DNA from 2 places in the Marinicrinis sediminis genome. Region 1 is predicted to be linked to the other one. Evidence: riboswitches for the same ligand, from Rfam matches in the RefSeq annotation. Region 1 holds a riboswitch; the other holds the start of a gene.
What was found. A riboswitch is a leader RNA that binds a small molecule or an ion and turns the genes downstream of it on or off. The one in region 1 is predicted to bind cyclic di-GMP.
Positions count from the first base shown of each region.

Region 2: it holds a riboswitch for cyclic di-GMP, as region 1 does, so the genes downstream of both, ACFSUC_RS06105 (pyridoxal phosphate-dependent decarboxylase family protein) here and ACFSUC_RS10770 (PilZ domain-containing protein) in region 1, are expected to answer to the same signal.

Region 1 covers NZ_JBHUMM010000023.1:198,548-206,451, reverse strand. The annotation lists gene ACFSUC_RS10790 (EamA family transporter) at 1-673, shown strand, start outside; gene ACFSUC_RS10785 (hypothetical protein) at 706-879, opposite strand; gene tadA (tRNA adenosine(34) deaminase TadA) at 953-1,447, opposite strand; gene ACFSUC_RS10775 (glucosaminidase domain-containing protein) at 1,705-2,373, shown strand; cyclic di-GMP riboswitch class I at 2,692-2,778, shown strand; gene ACFSUC_RS10770 (PilZ domain-containing protein) at 3,045-3,755, shown strand; gene ychF (redox-regulated ATPase YchF) at 4,052-5,152, shown strand; gene prfA (peptide chain release factor 1) at 5,366-6,433, shown strand; gene prmC (peptide chain release factor N(5)-glutamine methyltransferase) at 6,430-7,317, shown strand; gene ACFSUC_RS10750 (hypothetical protein) at 7,382-7,852, shown strand.
Region 2 covers NZ_JBHUMM010000010.1:13,074-20,977, reverse strand. The annotation lists gene ACFSUC_RS06110 (methyl-accepting chemotaxis protein) at 1-1,624, opposite strand, end outside; gene ACFSUC_RS06105 (pyridoxal phosphate-dependent decarboxylase family protein) at 1,628-3,298, opposite strand; cyclic di-GMP riboswitch class I at 3,382-3,466, opposite strand; gene ACFSUC_RS06100 (secondary thiamine-phosphate synthase enzyme YjbQ) at 3,642-4,046, shown strand; gene ACFSUC_RS06095 (TetR/AcrR family transcriptional regulator) at 4,182-4,799, opposite strand; gene ACFSUC_RS06090 (YigZ family protein) at 4,824-5,480, opposite strand; gene ACFSUC_RS06085 (glucose-6-phosphate isomerase) at 5,543-6,901, opposite strand; gene tkt (transketolase) at 7,104-7,904, opposite strand, start outside.

The DNA of each region.
Region 1 (7,904 bases):
GCTCGGCACCACCATTGCGCTGACCAGTCTGTTTTACTATGGCAGTTTGCTGTATATTCCAGCTTCGCTCGCCATCCTGCTGCTTTTTCAGTTTACCTGGATCGGCGTCCTGCTCGATTCCATCCTGTCAAAACGCAGACCAGACAAGACTACGTTCCTTTCGCTCGTCATCTTGTGGATGGGAACGTTGCTCGGCGCAGGGGTACTGGAAGGAAACGCCGACTTTACGTGGGAAGGCATCGTTCTCGGGTTGCTGGGTGCCATCTCTTACAGCCTATTTATTCTGTATTCCGGAAGAGTACAGACTTCCATGTCCGCCGTGGCCAACTCTGCGGTGACGGTTTGGGGCGCTCTCTTGCTCATTCTGATCGTGAATGGTCCAGGTTTCATGCTGGATGGCTCGCTGGCAAGCAGTCTGTCCCTGTGGGGCGCTCTGCTCGGCTTGTTCGGCATGGTCGTCCCGACATTGTTTTTTGCAATTGGTGTCAAGCATACCGGAGGTACGCTGGCTTCCATCCTGGGCGCAGCCGAATTGCCAACCGCGGTGTTCATGTCTGCGCTTGTGCTGAAAGAAGCCGTCAGTCTCTGGCAGTGGCTCGGGGTAGGATTCATTCTGGGCGCGATGGTATGGCCGCAGTGGGCAGCATGGAAAAACGCAAGGCTCCAATCCTGACGAGGGATCGGAGCCTTTTGTTTTCCTATGGATTATTGATACTGGTGCTCGTTTTCCTTGTATCCTTGTCTCTTCTGCATCGACTGCTTGCGACGGTCCATATGATCCTGTCTCAACTGCTGGGCCTGATGACTGTTTACAGGTGTGTGGTCCAGATCATCCACAACATTCTGCAAATTTTTATCAGGCTGTACCGGTTCTGTCATCGCGTCATCCCTCCTTTGTTCAACCTCAGACATAGGATGTGTCAAAGAAAAGGCTTTATGCTTCGAGAACGGTTTATAAAGGGGTTTGTTGTTTGTTCAGGGTTTTCTTGGCGCGCAGCTTGCGGAAAAAGTCGGTAAGAAGCGCTGCGCATTCTTCCTGCAACACCCCTGTGTGAAGTTCTGTCTGATGATTGAATCGGTCATCCTGAAGCAGATTCATCAATGTACCCGCGCAGCCGGCCTTGGGATCTGGCGTTCCGTATACGACGCGTGGAATACGGGCCTGCACGATCGCTCCGGCACACATCGGACATGGCTCAAGGGTGACATACAGGGTACAATCCAGCAATCGCCATGCGTCAAGCTGCCTGCTTGCTTGCTCGATGGCTAGTAATTCTGCATGAGCCGTCGGTCGTCGGTTGGATTCGCGCAGGTTATAACCTCTTCCCACAATTTCCCCATTCTTGACGATAACAGCCCCAATCGGTACCTCGCCGAGTGCCTCTGCTTTTTTGGCTTCCTCGATAGCGGCCTTCATCCACTGGATATCCACATTTCGGCCCTCCATTTCGGTTGTTATCCATCGAACGTGTATTCGTTGTTAACATGGTGTGGATAAATCTGTGGATAACACGCCTTTTATCCACATTATCCACAGATGTTAAGGGGATAACTTTCTTTTGGATGGCATTCATTGTATAGAAAGTTGGCTGAAACTGCAATGCCGGAAAGTAGGATAAGGATGAGCTGTCAGGCCTATTTTCAAGGTGCGATGCATATAGGATAGGGAGTAGACACAGTGTGGGAAGGAGAGGTGAAGAGTCTATGGGATCGAGGGTGTCGATTCTCGGTGCATCCCGAGCGACAGCGGACCAGATGAATGCCTACGTGAAGAAAAGGAACAGCCTTGCGCCTACATTGGCGGAGGACTATCTTCGCATAGGAGCGTGGTATGGGGTGAGGGGAGATGTCGCCTTTGCGCAATCCATCAAGGAAACCGGAAGCTGGCGATTCGGGGGATCGGTTCTGCCGCAGCAGCACAATTATGCCGGTCTCGGGGCCGTAAGCAGCAGTGCACGAGGTGCATCTTTTGCATCCCCGCAGGAAGGGATTGAGGCACAGATTCAGCATTTGTACGGGTATGCGACTACTGCTCCGCTTCCAGAGGGCAGAAAGTTGGTTGATCCCCGGTTTATACTGCTGGAGAAATCCAATCTTCGCGGTACGGCGCTGTACTGGAATGAACTTGGTGGCAAATGGGCGGTTCCCGGCGTGGGATACGGGGAAGATATTATCCGTATTTGGCAAGATATGCTGGATGGTGATCTGCCGGGTGATCCGTTGACGTGGAAGGAATCGGCGATGAACTGGCTGGATGAGCAAGGCCTCATTACACAGGCCCATGATCCCGATACTGCGGTGACGTGGGCGGAATTTGGTGTGGTGCTGAGACGGCTCAAGGAACAGCTTCGCGAGCCGAAGTCGCGGTCATGATGGGAGGTCATAGCAGTCAATGAGGCTTTGGCATCTCTAATAATGAACTGGGATCGTGACAATGCTTTTACGAAGATGGACGGGGATTGCGAAAATGTTCTAACGAAGATTAAAGGGACTGTGAGAATGCTCTAAAGAAGATTATGGGGGACTGTGAGAATGCCATACGAAGTCTGATGAGGACTGTGAGAATTCTCTCAAAAAGAGGCAGACAGGTAGAAAAAAATGGTTGCCAGATGTCGAATTGTCTCCTATAATGAAGAAGTGATACTATTTTACTAGAAAAGGCACAGGATACACATCGTTGTGCCTATGGTATCCGAATAAGGGCAAACCTATTGAAAAATAGGGACGCAAAGCCACGGGTCTAAGGTTGCATCAACTACTGACGGCCGGGTTACCACATAAGCTGAGAAGCACAGCATGCAGCTTGTCTCGCATCCCCGTATACAGACAGGCTCAGTTACATGGTAACAAGGCTAATTTCGAAACAAGTATGGTTTCGAGGTTAGCTTTTTCTTTACCTCTTGGGGCCGCTCACCAGCCGGATACAGCCTTTACATAAACCAAACTTGAATCACTGCTGCTTACCCGACTCTCCCAGACGTGCTGCATGACGCTCATTGATGTCTTCGCTGCCTGACAACTCTATCGATGAAGAGGTGCTGCTAATGGATACGTTTGCATTTTTGAAAAACAAGGAGCATGCCATGAGTACAGAGTATGAACATGGAACAGCCGGAATTTTGCTTGATTCCAGAACGGTAGTGGAAACCAGGGACTATTTGACTACCGGCATCCTGACCTATGCAGAAGGAGATATTATTGAGATTGAGCTCAGTGATTACCGCAAGTTCAAGCTAGGCGATGTCGTTAAATTGTCCATCTATTCACTTGGCGGCATACATACGGTGCATAGCAGTGTGGTTGCCATCGACAATGGTGTCGTCATCGTGCTCAATCCACCTGAAAATCAGAAGAAATTTCTGAACAAACGGGAGCATCCCCGTGTGGACATCGAGGAGAAGGGGCACATCACGAAAGTGTTCCACCCTCAAAAAGACCTCAACATTGCAAGTCCGATCCAGATCCATATTCAGAACATCAGCATTGGCGGTGTCGGATTCCTGGCGACCGGACAACCGTCCCTTACATTGTATGAAACCAGAGTGGAACTTCAACTGCATATCGGACATGCAACAGCCTGCGATGTGGAAGTAGTGAGACATGAAGAAACCGAAGGGGGCATTTATTACGGAGCGAAAATGGTTCATTTTCCGCAAGCACGCATCAATGCACTGCGCGCGTATATATTGACCAAGCAAATTCAATATCGGGCCGTTTCAAGAAAACAGGAGTTCCGCTCCCGGCTTGCGAATTGAGGACAGGCAGACGGATTCATCCATTGCGGACAGGGCATACCTAGGATATCTGCGATTTAGGCACAGATTGTGCGATCGCGCATGTTCTAGGTTTTTTCGTTGTACAACGCGTATGACTGCTATATAATAAGTAAGGTTATACTCACAAGCCCAGCAAGCGTACAATGCACTGGCATGAATGAACCACCTGAAACAACAGGAAGCAGTAAAATGACGTAAAACACTGGCATCACTGGAACGGATCTTAAGAGATCCTCATAGATAGAAGAGGGAATGAAGAAGGAGTGGACATATAAATGGCTTTGAAAGCAGGAATCGTAGGCTTACCCAATGTAGGAAAATCCACCTTGTTTAATGCGATCACACAGGCAGGTGCAGAATCGGCCAACTATCCGTTTTGTACGATTGATCCGAATGTAGGGGTCGTAGAAGTACCGGATGATCGTCTGGAGAAGCTGGCAGAGATCGTAAATCCGAACCGGATCGTTCCGACTGCATTTGAATTCGTAGACATTGCCGGACTGGTGAAAGGCGCGAGCAAGGGAGAGGGATTGGGCAACAAATTCCTGGCGCATATTCGGGAAGTGGATGCCATTGTACATGTGGTCAGATGCTTTGAAGACGAGAACATTACCCATGTATCCGGCGGGGTAGACCCGATTTCAGATATCGAGACGATTAATCTGGAGCTGATTCTCGCAGATGTGGAATCGGTGGAAAAACGGATAGATCGATCCCGCAAGAACATGAAGGGCGGCAACAAGCAATATGCTCAGGAAGTGGAATGCCTGGAGAAGATCAAGGAAGTGCTGTACAATGACAAGCCTGCCCGGAGCATGGAGCTAACCGAAGAGGAGCATCTGATTATTCGCGATCTCCATTTGCTGACGATGAAGCCGGTACTGTATGCCGCCAATGTGAGCGAGGATGAAGTAGGCTCTGCGGAGGACAATCCGCATGTTCAGAAAGTGCGCGAATTTGCGGCAGGCGAGCAAGCCGAAGTGGTCGCGGTCAGTGCCAAGGTAGAATCGGAAATTGCCGAACTCGAAGGGGAAGATCGGGAAATGTTCCTGGAAGAGCTGGGTCTTGAAGAGTCCGGTCTGGACCGCTTGATTCGTGCTGCCTATACACTGCTCGGCTTGCAGACCTATTTCACGGCAGGCGTGCAGGAAGTACGGGCATGGACGATTCGTCAGGGAACGAAAGCCCCGCAGGCGGCAGCGGTGATCCATACCGATTTCGAACGCGGATTTATTCGTGCCGAAGTCGTCAGTTATGACGCTTTGACAGCGAGTGGTTCCATGTCCGCAGCCAGAGACAAGGGACAACTGAGACTGGAAGGAAAAGAGTATGTCGTGCAAGATGGCGACGTTATGCACTTCCGCTTCAATGTGTAGCACGTTCTCAGCCAGCAGACGTTCTCAGTGCCCATCACATAGGGATTCTCATCGCATAGAGATGTAAAGTGCGTGTAGGCGATTTCATCGCTTGAGATTCTAAGTTCACAGGCGTTTTCAACGCTTGAAACAAGAGAAAAATGGGCGATACAGCCAGCATTGAAAGCGTGAAAGTGAAAGTGAAATCGATGAAGCTTGAAGGAGTGAACACACGTGCTGGACAAATTACAATCCGTGGCAGACCGCTACGAGAAAATCAGCGAGCTGCTCTGTGATCCGGATATTACGAACGATACCAAACGTCTGAGAGAGCTGTCCAAGGAGCAGTCGGACATGCAGCAGACGTATGAGTCATATGAGGAGTATAAGCAAGTGGTGGAACAGCTGGATTCTGCCAAGGAAATGTTGGGCGAGAAGCTGGACGATGAGATGAAGGAACTCGTCAAGATGGAGCTGGAGGAACTGAGTGAGCGCAAGGATGAGCTGGAAGAGCGAATCCAGGTTCTGTTGCTTCCCAAAGATCCGAATGATGACAAGAACGTCATCGTCGAAGTGCGCGGTGCGGCAGGCGGTGATGAGGCGGCACTTTTTGCCGGGGATCTGTACCGGATGTATACCCGCTATGCCGATATGCAGGGATGGAAGATCGAGGTTATGGAGTCGAGCGAGAATGATGTGGGCGGTTTCAAGGAGATCATTTTTATGGTCAAGGGGAAAGGCGCTTACAGCAAGTTGAAATTTGAAAGTGGCGCGCATCGGGTGCAGCGTGTACCGGAAACGGAATCCGGCGGACGCATCCATACGTCGACGGCAACGGTAGCCGTATTGCCTGAAGCGGAGGAAGTGGAGATCGAGATCAATGAGAAGGATATCCGTGTCGATACCTTCTGTTCATCCGGCCCGGGTGGACAATCCGTCAACACCACCAAGTCAGCGGTTCGTCTGACGCACATTCCGACAGGCATCGTGGTTTCCTGTCAGGATGGCAAATCGCAAAACTCCAACAAAGAAATGGCTCTGCGGGTATTGCGTGCCCGTATCTCGGATGAAATTCGTCAGGAAGAAGAGGCGAAGTATGCCAGTGAGCGCAAGAGCAAGGTGGGAACCGGAGACCGCAGTGAGCGGATTCGCACCTATAATTTCCCGCAAAGCCGGGTAACGGATCATCGTATCGGCTTAACGCTGCACAAGCTGGAGCAGGTTTTGGCGGGAGAGCTGGAAGAAGTGATTTCAGCGCTGACCGTAACTGCTCAAGCCGAGCTGATGGAGCAAGAAGCATGAAACAGAATCTGACCATTCGGGAAGCCCACTTGGAGGCTTCTTCTTTTTTAATGGAGTCCATGAGTACACAGGATGCCAGTCATGTGTCGAGGCTGCTGCTGGAGCATGTCCTGGGCTGGGACCGAAGCCAGCTGCTGCTTCATTGGCAGGAGCGCTTTCCCGCAGACAAATGGGCATGCTGGCAGGAGGCGTTGTCGCGAAAAGCAGCCGGAGAACCCGTGCAATATATTATGGGCGAGCAGGAATTCTATGGCCGCGTTTTTCAGGTGAACCCTTCCGTTCTGATTCCCCGTCCGGAAACCGAGCTGTTGGTGGAAGCGGTTCTGCTTCGAGGCAGACAGCTGCAAGCCCGGCTGCAACGAGAGGCCTTGCGTGTGGTGGACATTGGCACCGGGAGCGGGATTATTCCTGTCACACTGAAGCTGGAGCAGCCCTCCTGGCAGATCGGTGCGGTTGATCTGTCACCGGCTGCATTGAAAGTGGCCCAGGACAATGCTGACCGGTACGCGATTCGAGACGACATTCGCTGGATGGAAGGTGATCTGCTGACTCCCCTGATCGATGAGCAAGCGGAAGTCGATATGGTGGTATCCAATCCGCCCTATATCCCATCCTTAGATATTCCGGATCTTCAGCTTGAGGTCAGAGGACATGAACCAATGCTGGCACTGGATGGGGGAGATGACGGCCTGACCTGTTATCGAAAGTTGCTCATGCAAGTGCAACAGCTGCGTCATGCCCCTCTGATGCTGGCCTTCGAAGTGGGTTATGGACAGGCCGGGCAGGTAGGGGAATGGATGACAGCGATCGGTTATGAGGAAATAGAGACGATACGTGATCTGGCTGGCGTTGATCGGCATGTAATCGGGTTACGCACGGTGTAAAGTCATGGCCGATGAACATAATGCAGGCCGAAGATGGGCAGGTTACTAGCAGGAGGTGAAGGATATGCATACAGGCTGGAAACAGCTGAGCATGATCCTGCTAGGATGTCTGCTGCTGATCCCTCACACGGCCTCCCATGCTGCGGAGACGGTGAAACAGGAGTGGCGGGAGCAAGCTCAGCCAGCAGAGCAGGTCGTGGAGGTCTTCGACATCAAGCAAGGGAAGGTCGTAGAGCGTATCCCGTATACGGCCGCCATCGGTGAGGAAGCGGGACGTTTGCTGCAATCGGTGTCCGGACTGGTGACGCGCATTCAGATCGATCCGAAAAAGGGCACGGCTCTTCGCATCCCGATAACGCCGCCTTTGAAGCTCGACAAGCCCTTTTACAAAGGAATGGCGGTAGAAATGTTTGTATTTCTGGAACGCTCTGAACGCCCTTATGTACTGGTCTTTAACGAAGAGCAGAAACCGATTCTCATGTTCTTCGACCGTGATCCACAGGCCTTGATGCAACTGCTTCATTTGCAAGATTGATAGATTACTAGGTTTAATCTCCTCTCATACGGACATACTGGTAACTGTCCAG
Region 2 (7,904 bases), on a different contig from region 1:
GTGCAATCGCTGCCACTTGTTCTGCTCCCGCAGCCTGTTCCTGTGTCACACTGGAGATTTGCTGCATGGAACCTGATATACCGGTAAACGAGTCTCTCGTCTGCTGCATCGCTGACATGAGTACCTCTGTTTTCTTCGCAAACTCCTTGATGCCCTTAAAAATGACGTTCAGATGCTCATATGTATCCTGAATGGAATGGTGGCCCTGGTTCACCATATGATGACTGCGCTCAATATGCTGCACCACTTCCTGGCTGTCTGCTTTCGTATTCAGGATTCGTTCCGAAATGGATTGGGCCGCCCTGGACGATTGCTCCGCCAGCTTCTTCACCTCGCCCGCTACCACGGCAAAGCCCTTGCCATGCTCACCGACCCTGGCTGCTTCAATCGACGCATTCAAGGCCAGCAAATTGGTCTGCTGCGAGATCCCTACAATCAGGTCGATGATTTCCACAATTTCCTCGGAGCGCTGGTCAAGACGGGAAGCGGTCTGCTGCGACTGCTGCATCGTACGCTTGATGTCATCCATTTGTGAGATGGTTGACTCCAGTAGGGTTTGACCCGTTTCCGCGCTGCGGGCGACGTGACTTGCGATCGTCACCATTTCCGCGGATTCGTTCGTGACCGTCTGCAGCTCCTGATCCATATTCATGACCGTATCGGTACTGAAGGAAACGGAAGTGACGACTTCATTGATGCCCTGATTGATCTGGGTCATCGAATCGGCTACCTGCTCGGCTCCCCGCTGTGTTTCCCCTGCCGAACCTCTCAGCTTCTGACTGGATTCTGCAATTTGAATAGAGGAACTGGACATGTGAGAAAGCAAGGTGCGCAAGCTTTGCCGCATCGTGGTAAATGCTTCTGCCAGCTTTCCGAATTCATCACTTCTGCGGTTCTCAACATTGTATGTAAAGTTGCCTGATGCCATATATTGCGACGCTTTTACCAGTTCATTCAGCGGCTTGATGACCAGCCGACTAATGAACAGCGCAATCAGGATGCCTACGACCAGAACAGAAATGGTGATAGTTACCGTCAGCGTTGTCGCCTGCTCGGTCGTTTGCGGAATGACGGTCGCATCCAGATCAATGCCCGCAATCGCGGTCACCGTCCCGTCGCTTGCTTCGAGTGGAATAAACACAGATTTATGAATGCCGTATTCATCTTCATAAATATCACTGATCATGATCGTCTTCTCACTGACTGCCTGATTCATTTCTTCCGTAAACGGGTATATAAGCATATAGTCATCTGGAACGCCTGTCAGCAAAATGATACGGTCCGTATCCGACTGCTTTTCCAAAATGTACACATTTTCCAACTCATATTCAGCTTGCAGCTGATCCAGTTTGCCTTTGAGGACTTGGTAAGGCTCATCCCCGATGCCCTGAATCTCATCATAGCGGTACGGCAGCTCTGCAAGTTCTGAGGACAGGATCTGAATATTGGTATGCAACCGTTTGTCAAACTCCTCTACCAGCTTGTCCGCCAAGCGATTGTTGGTCACATAGGCGGTAATGGAAAAAGCGAGCGACGTGAGAATCAGCAATCCAATCAAGCTCAAAATCATTTTGACCGCCATGCGGCTGCGAATCGGGTGGAACAATTTTCGAATGGTGTTCATGCATTACACAGCTCCTCTCATATACATCAGTTGCTCCCAATTCTTAAACGTTTCTGCTACCCTCTCCTTTACATATTGAATGATATCCGGTACGTCCTTGCGTTCCGTATAAGGAGAGATGATAAAAACCTTGCTGGCATATAAAGACAACGTTTCCCCTTCTGCACTTCTCACATTCAGATGCTTTTTGGTATCCCCAAAAAACATCTCATTTCGTCGTTCCCCGAGACGTTCAAACAGCATCTCGTTCAGCATATTGTTGCGCTTCAGATCGTAAATCGAACACGTTCCCGAGATTTCCTGCTGATATCTCGGCGCACCTTCGGGATAGATTCGGAACAGTGTTGTAATGCCCGGATTATCTGGATTCACAACCTCCACGCCTGGAATTTGTGCTAACCCCTCCCGGACGGCGCAGCTCACTTCAACAAACTGTCCCAGAAGACGTTGATACCCCTCAATGCCAAAAGCCGTCAACGCCGCCATCATCGATACCGCACTGGCCATACGCGAGCATTCCAGTGTATATCCCGTATGATATTGACCGTAGCCACGGTGACCCACATAAGGCGTTTCCTCCGGCGCCAGATCCATCGGTTCAAGATCAGCGGCATCCTTCACGAGAAACAGGCTGGTCACATAGGGGGTCTGTCCGAGTTTCTGGAAATCAAAACAGAGAGAGTCGGCCAACGCCAGCTTATTCAGCTTGCCTGAGATTTGCTCTAGTGCTTGCAGCGCCTGCGGCGTGAAGCCAAGCGGATTATGTTCAAAGTCATAGGTATTGAAGAAAGCGAAGAAGCCACCCAGAGCGGAATCCGCATGAATGTGCGGACGTCTGAGACCATGTGCATTTGCTATTTTTTCTGAAGTCTCATAAACCTCAGCGAGATCGTCTATGCCCATCGCGTCGGTCGTGCCAGTTGTTGCCACGATGTAAATCGGCACCCCACCGAGTTCGATCACACGTTTCATTTTTTCTTTCAAATCCTCCATGTTCATGGAAGAATCCGTATTGCAGGCAACCTTGACTAGCTTGTCACGTCCCATTCCAACCGCTTCTACTGACTTCAGCAGACTATAATGGGCAGCCTCACTCGTAAACGCATACAAATGATTGGGAATCCCTCTCTCCATCGCATAAGGGGCAAACTTGGCAATGGCAGCTCGAAGCCCCGTGAACACGGCACCCTGTCCTCCCCATGTCGTATATCCACCGCTCTTCGTGTGATCATAGCCAATGAGCTTGGACATCATGCTGATGACACTGACCTCTGCTTCTGCGCCTGCCGGACCGTAGACGTCCCACAGATTGTTCCCGTTCAGGAGCATCGCAGCCATCATGCCGACAATGCCGGGTGTACTGGCCATCGGTAAAATATTGGTTATAAAACGTTTGGTATGAAAAGGATGATCCTTCATCAGATCAATCAGTTTCTCGTTAACCTGTTCCATGGAGCCTGAACGATATGGAATATGGCTGTTCTCAATCAGATTCTGATAGAATTGCTCGCCCCGCTGCTTGTCTCCCTTCAAGTGCACGCGATCCGGATCTTTTAATGCATCCATGCCTGACAGTAATTGTTCGATCCATGAAACGATTTGTTGCCGGTCCTCCACGTTTCCATCGGTACTCGGAAAATAACGCTGCATGCTAGTTTGTTCCATTGTTTCCATCATCTCGACTCCTTTCTGATTGTCAAATCTCTCTAAATTAAATAAACTATAGCTAGAGAGACAGCTATAGTTCACCTGCAAACGAATGCAACTGGCTGACATGCCTGTTCAGGCTAAGTCCCTATAGCTTTGCGTCCCTGCTTTTCAACAGGTTTGCCTAATACCATATTCGATTGTATGTTGTCAAATAAAATTATGTAGTATTTCACAATCGTGAAAAGCATCTTGACAGCGCCGAGTAAGTATATTCTACTATGTTTCATTTCATTTTTCTAGTACATTTTTCTCGATTTTGTTTATTTCGTATGCCAAATTTGAAATTTTTGCGAAAGGGGTTTCATTTGTGATCCATTCGATTGCACTAACAACGCAAAAGCGCGATCAGATGCTGGATATTACGCGTGATGTCCAACATCTCCTCGACAAAGAAAAAATTTCAGACGGTGTCTGTATCGTCTATTCGCCCCACACAACAGCAGGGATATGCATCAATGAGAATGCAGATCCCGATGTAGTCCGCGATGTATTGATGCGTCTCGATGAGGTTTTCCCTTGGGAACATCCGAAATATCGACACGCTGAAGGCAATACAGCTTCCCATCTCAAGGCGATCACTACGGGCACCTCGCAAACTATCCTTGTCCAAAACGGGAAATTGGTCCTGGGTACCTGGCAGGGAATTTACTTTTGTGAATTTGACGGGCCACGAAACCGAACTTGTCTGATTCGGATCGCTGCGGACGCCTGAGCCAGCCTTTCCCTATTTCGATCAAAAAAAAGCCACCGCATCTGCTTCTCTTCCCTGATCCGGGAGTGAAGACAGACGGTGGCTCTTTATGTATATCGGATTCACGCATGAGGTGACCGTCTTGAAATCTGTACCTCAGCGCTGAACCGTTTCGATATCCGCCAAATTTTTTAATAGATTATTGCATAAGAACGTAATATGATCGTTTGCCAGCTTTTGAACTTCGTCATAGGTTTGATCGAAGCGATTGCAGTAGGTGACGAATCCGTGCAGAGACATAAACAGGCTCCACGGCAGCGAAAACAGGCTGATTTCAATCGAAGCGGTTTCTTCCAGCGCCGCATTAACGGCACGTGAGAACAAATCAAAGCACTTGGCCTGTTCGGTTCTGGAATAGCGACGCAGGTCATTGTCCTGAATGAGAAACATGATCTCGTACTGGAATTTGTTTTGCAGACCAAACTGGATAAATTCCTCCATCATGATCTTCAGCCGTTCCATGGCACTGTGCTTGCCATCATTCAATATTTTCATCTGCCGATTAAACAAATGGGTAAAATCATCGACGACCAGGTTATAGAACAGTTCTGCCTTGTCCTGAAAATGATAGTAAAGCGATCCATGGCTATACCCTAATTTTTTGGCAATTGCGCGCATCGAGACCGATTGATATCCTTTCGTTGCAAAAAGCTCTCTCGCTACCTCTACAATGATTTCACGATTCAATTCTTGCTCTACAGCTTTTCTCGCCACTTTCCCACCTCACCCTTTATTTATTCACAAAGCTTCAAGGGCCACATTGCGATCATGATCCAGGTATATGGATGCGGATGATGCAATCATACCCTGTCCTTGCGTCAAATCTGTCATCCAGGCCACAAAGGCCTCCGCCTGTTCCGCCAAAGGATAACAAGTCAGCGTCACCTTGTCTGTGAACTTTGTCTCTCCCATGTGCATCTGACGGTTGCGCAGTTCATTCTCCACCTTGCCATGCCAGGTGTAGTCAATGCAGATCTCAACAGGTGTATGCAGCACCCGGTAAATGTGCCCCGCAGACTCCAGGGCGGCGACAGCTCCGTCCGTATAGGCTCTGATAAGCCCCCCAGCTCCCAGCATGATGCCTCCGAAATAGCGGGTCACAACGATCGCGACATTTTTCATTTGCTGATTCTTGATGACTTCCAGAATGGGCTTTCCTGCGGTACCACTGGGCTCCCCATCATCTGACTGCTTCTGCACTTCATCCCGCTCACCCAGGCAGTAAGCAAAACAGTTGTGGGTGGCAGACCCGTGTTCCTTGCGAATCTCTTCTATAAATCGGACGGCTTCTTCTTCGCTCTCCACTGGCTTGGCGTGGCCGATGAATCTCGACTTCTTGATGACCACTTCTTTAAAGCCTTGATGCTTCACAGTTCTAAAGTACGGCAGCGTCATAAGCTAAGTCCTCCTTAAAGGTTGAAAAAGCGGCAGCTCACAGAAGTGAACTGCCGAGATGACTATTCGTTTTGGGCCAAACGAGCTTCCAGCTCTGCTTTTTCTGCTTCAAAGCCCGGCTTGCCCAGCAAGGCAAACATGTTCTTCTTGTAAGCTTCTACGCCCGGCTGGTCAAATGGATTTACTCCGAGCAAGTATCCGCTGATGCCGCATGCTTTCTCGAAGAAATAAGCCAGATAGCCGAACCAGTAAGGTGTTTGCTCTGGAATGGTGACGACCATGTTCGGGACCTGACCATCCACGTGCGCCAACAGTGTGCCCTGGAAGGCCTTCTTGTTCACGAAATCCATGGATTTGCCTGCAAGGAAGTTCAGGCCATCGAGATTGTCCTTGTCTTCTCCGATGATGATTTCCTCTGCAACCTGATCCACCTGAATAACGGTCTCAAACAGATTGCGTGCGCCTTCCTGAACGAATTGTCCCATGGAATGCAGATCAGTAGAGAAATCAACGGAAGCCGGATAGATCCCTTTGTGGTCCTTCCCTTCGCTCTCCCCATACAGCTGTTTCCACCACTCGGATACGAAGTGCAGGGAAGGCTCATAGTTGACCAGGATTTCAATTGCTTTGCCTTTGCGATACAGTGCGTTACGAACAGCCGCATACTGATACGCAAGGTTCTCGGACAGGTTCGGATTGGCAAACTCTGTGGCCGCATCCGCTGCCCCTTTCATCATTTCCTCGATGTTAATGCCCGCTGCAGCGATCGGCAGCAAGCCCACCGCAGTCAGAACGGAATAGCGTCCGCCTACATCGTCTGGAATGATAAAGGACTCGTAGCCTTCTTCATTTGCCAGCTTTTTGAGCGCACCTTTCTCCCGATCAGTTGTGGCATAGATGCGAGCGCGTGCTTCTTCCTTGCCGTATTTCTGCTCCAGCACTTCACGGAAAATGCGGAATGCAATCGCCGGCTCTGTCGTCGTACCGGATTTGGAAATGACGTTGACGGAGAAATCACGATCCCCGATCAGTCCCAGCAAATGCTTCACATAGGTCGAGCTGATATTGTTGCCTGCGAAGTAGATTTCCGGCGTGTTGCGCTGCTCCTTCGGCAAATAGTTGTAGAAGTTGTGGCTCAGCATTTCAATGGCCGCTCTCGCACCAAGGTACGAACCGCCAATTCCGATCACCACGAGCACTTCGGAATCGCTTTGAATCTTCGCTGCGCTTTTCTGGATGCGTGCGAATTCCTCTTTATCATACTGGTGTGGAAGATCGATCCACCCCAAATAATCGGAACCTGCACCTGTCCCCTGATGAAGCTGTTCATGCGCCAATCGAACAGGCTCCGCTAAGTAATCCACTTCATGCTGATTCACAAAATTCAGCACATTTCTGTAGTCAAATGTAAACTGGCTCAATCCATTCTCCTCCGTTTCAGCAAAATCTTCATCTGTTTTCATTTTTCAATCGTGTATGCTCGGATCTCTTACTTAAAATCATACTTGATGCCCTGCGCAAATTGCAAGTGAACTGCGTCACAGACACCCTGTTTTCTTCCTTTGTTGAAAAAGAAGCGAGCACACAATTCGCAGGCTCGCTTCTCTTCTCTCTATGGAACCATTACAGCATTTCTTTTACGCGGCGCACGGCCTCTTCGACCGTAAAGCCGTATTCTTCGATCACTTTATTGCCTGGAGCAGAAGCGCCGAAGGTCGAGATGCCCATGATGTCCCCTCGATCACCCACATATTTTTCCCATCCGAGCGGGTAAGCCATTTCGATCGCCAGTCTGGCAGGTACATCCGGCAAAATAACCGAATCCTTGTATGCCTTCGACTGCTTCTCGAACAGTTCCCAGCTCGGCATGCTGACCACGCGGACATGGATATTTTCTTCTGCCAGCTTTTGCTGCGCTTTCACTGCCAGCTGCACTTCAGAGCCAGTAGCGAGAATCTGCGCCTGAGGCTGTCCATTGGCTGCGTCGGAGAGGACATAAGCTCCTTTGGCCATTCCGTCCTTGGCCAGCTCCGCTGATCCTTCGAGAATCGGCAGACCTTGACGCGTGAGCACCAATGCGACCGGACCATCGTTGTTTTCAACGGCATATTTCCACGCATAGGAGGTCTCATTGCCGTCAGCCGGGCGAATGACCTTCATGTCCGGAATAATGCGAAGAGCAGGAAGCTGTTCAATCGGCTCATGGGTAGGTCCATCTTCCCCAACGCCAATGCTGTCATGGGTCAGAACGTAGACAACCGGAAGCTTCATCAGTGCAGCCAGTCGGATAGACGGACGCAGATAGTCAGAGAATACGAAGAACGTACCGCCATACGGACGAACGCCACCATGCAGCATCATTCCGTTCACCGCTGCACCCATGGCAAATTCTCTTACGCCAAAGTAAACATTGCGGCCCTCATA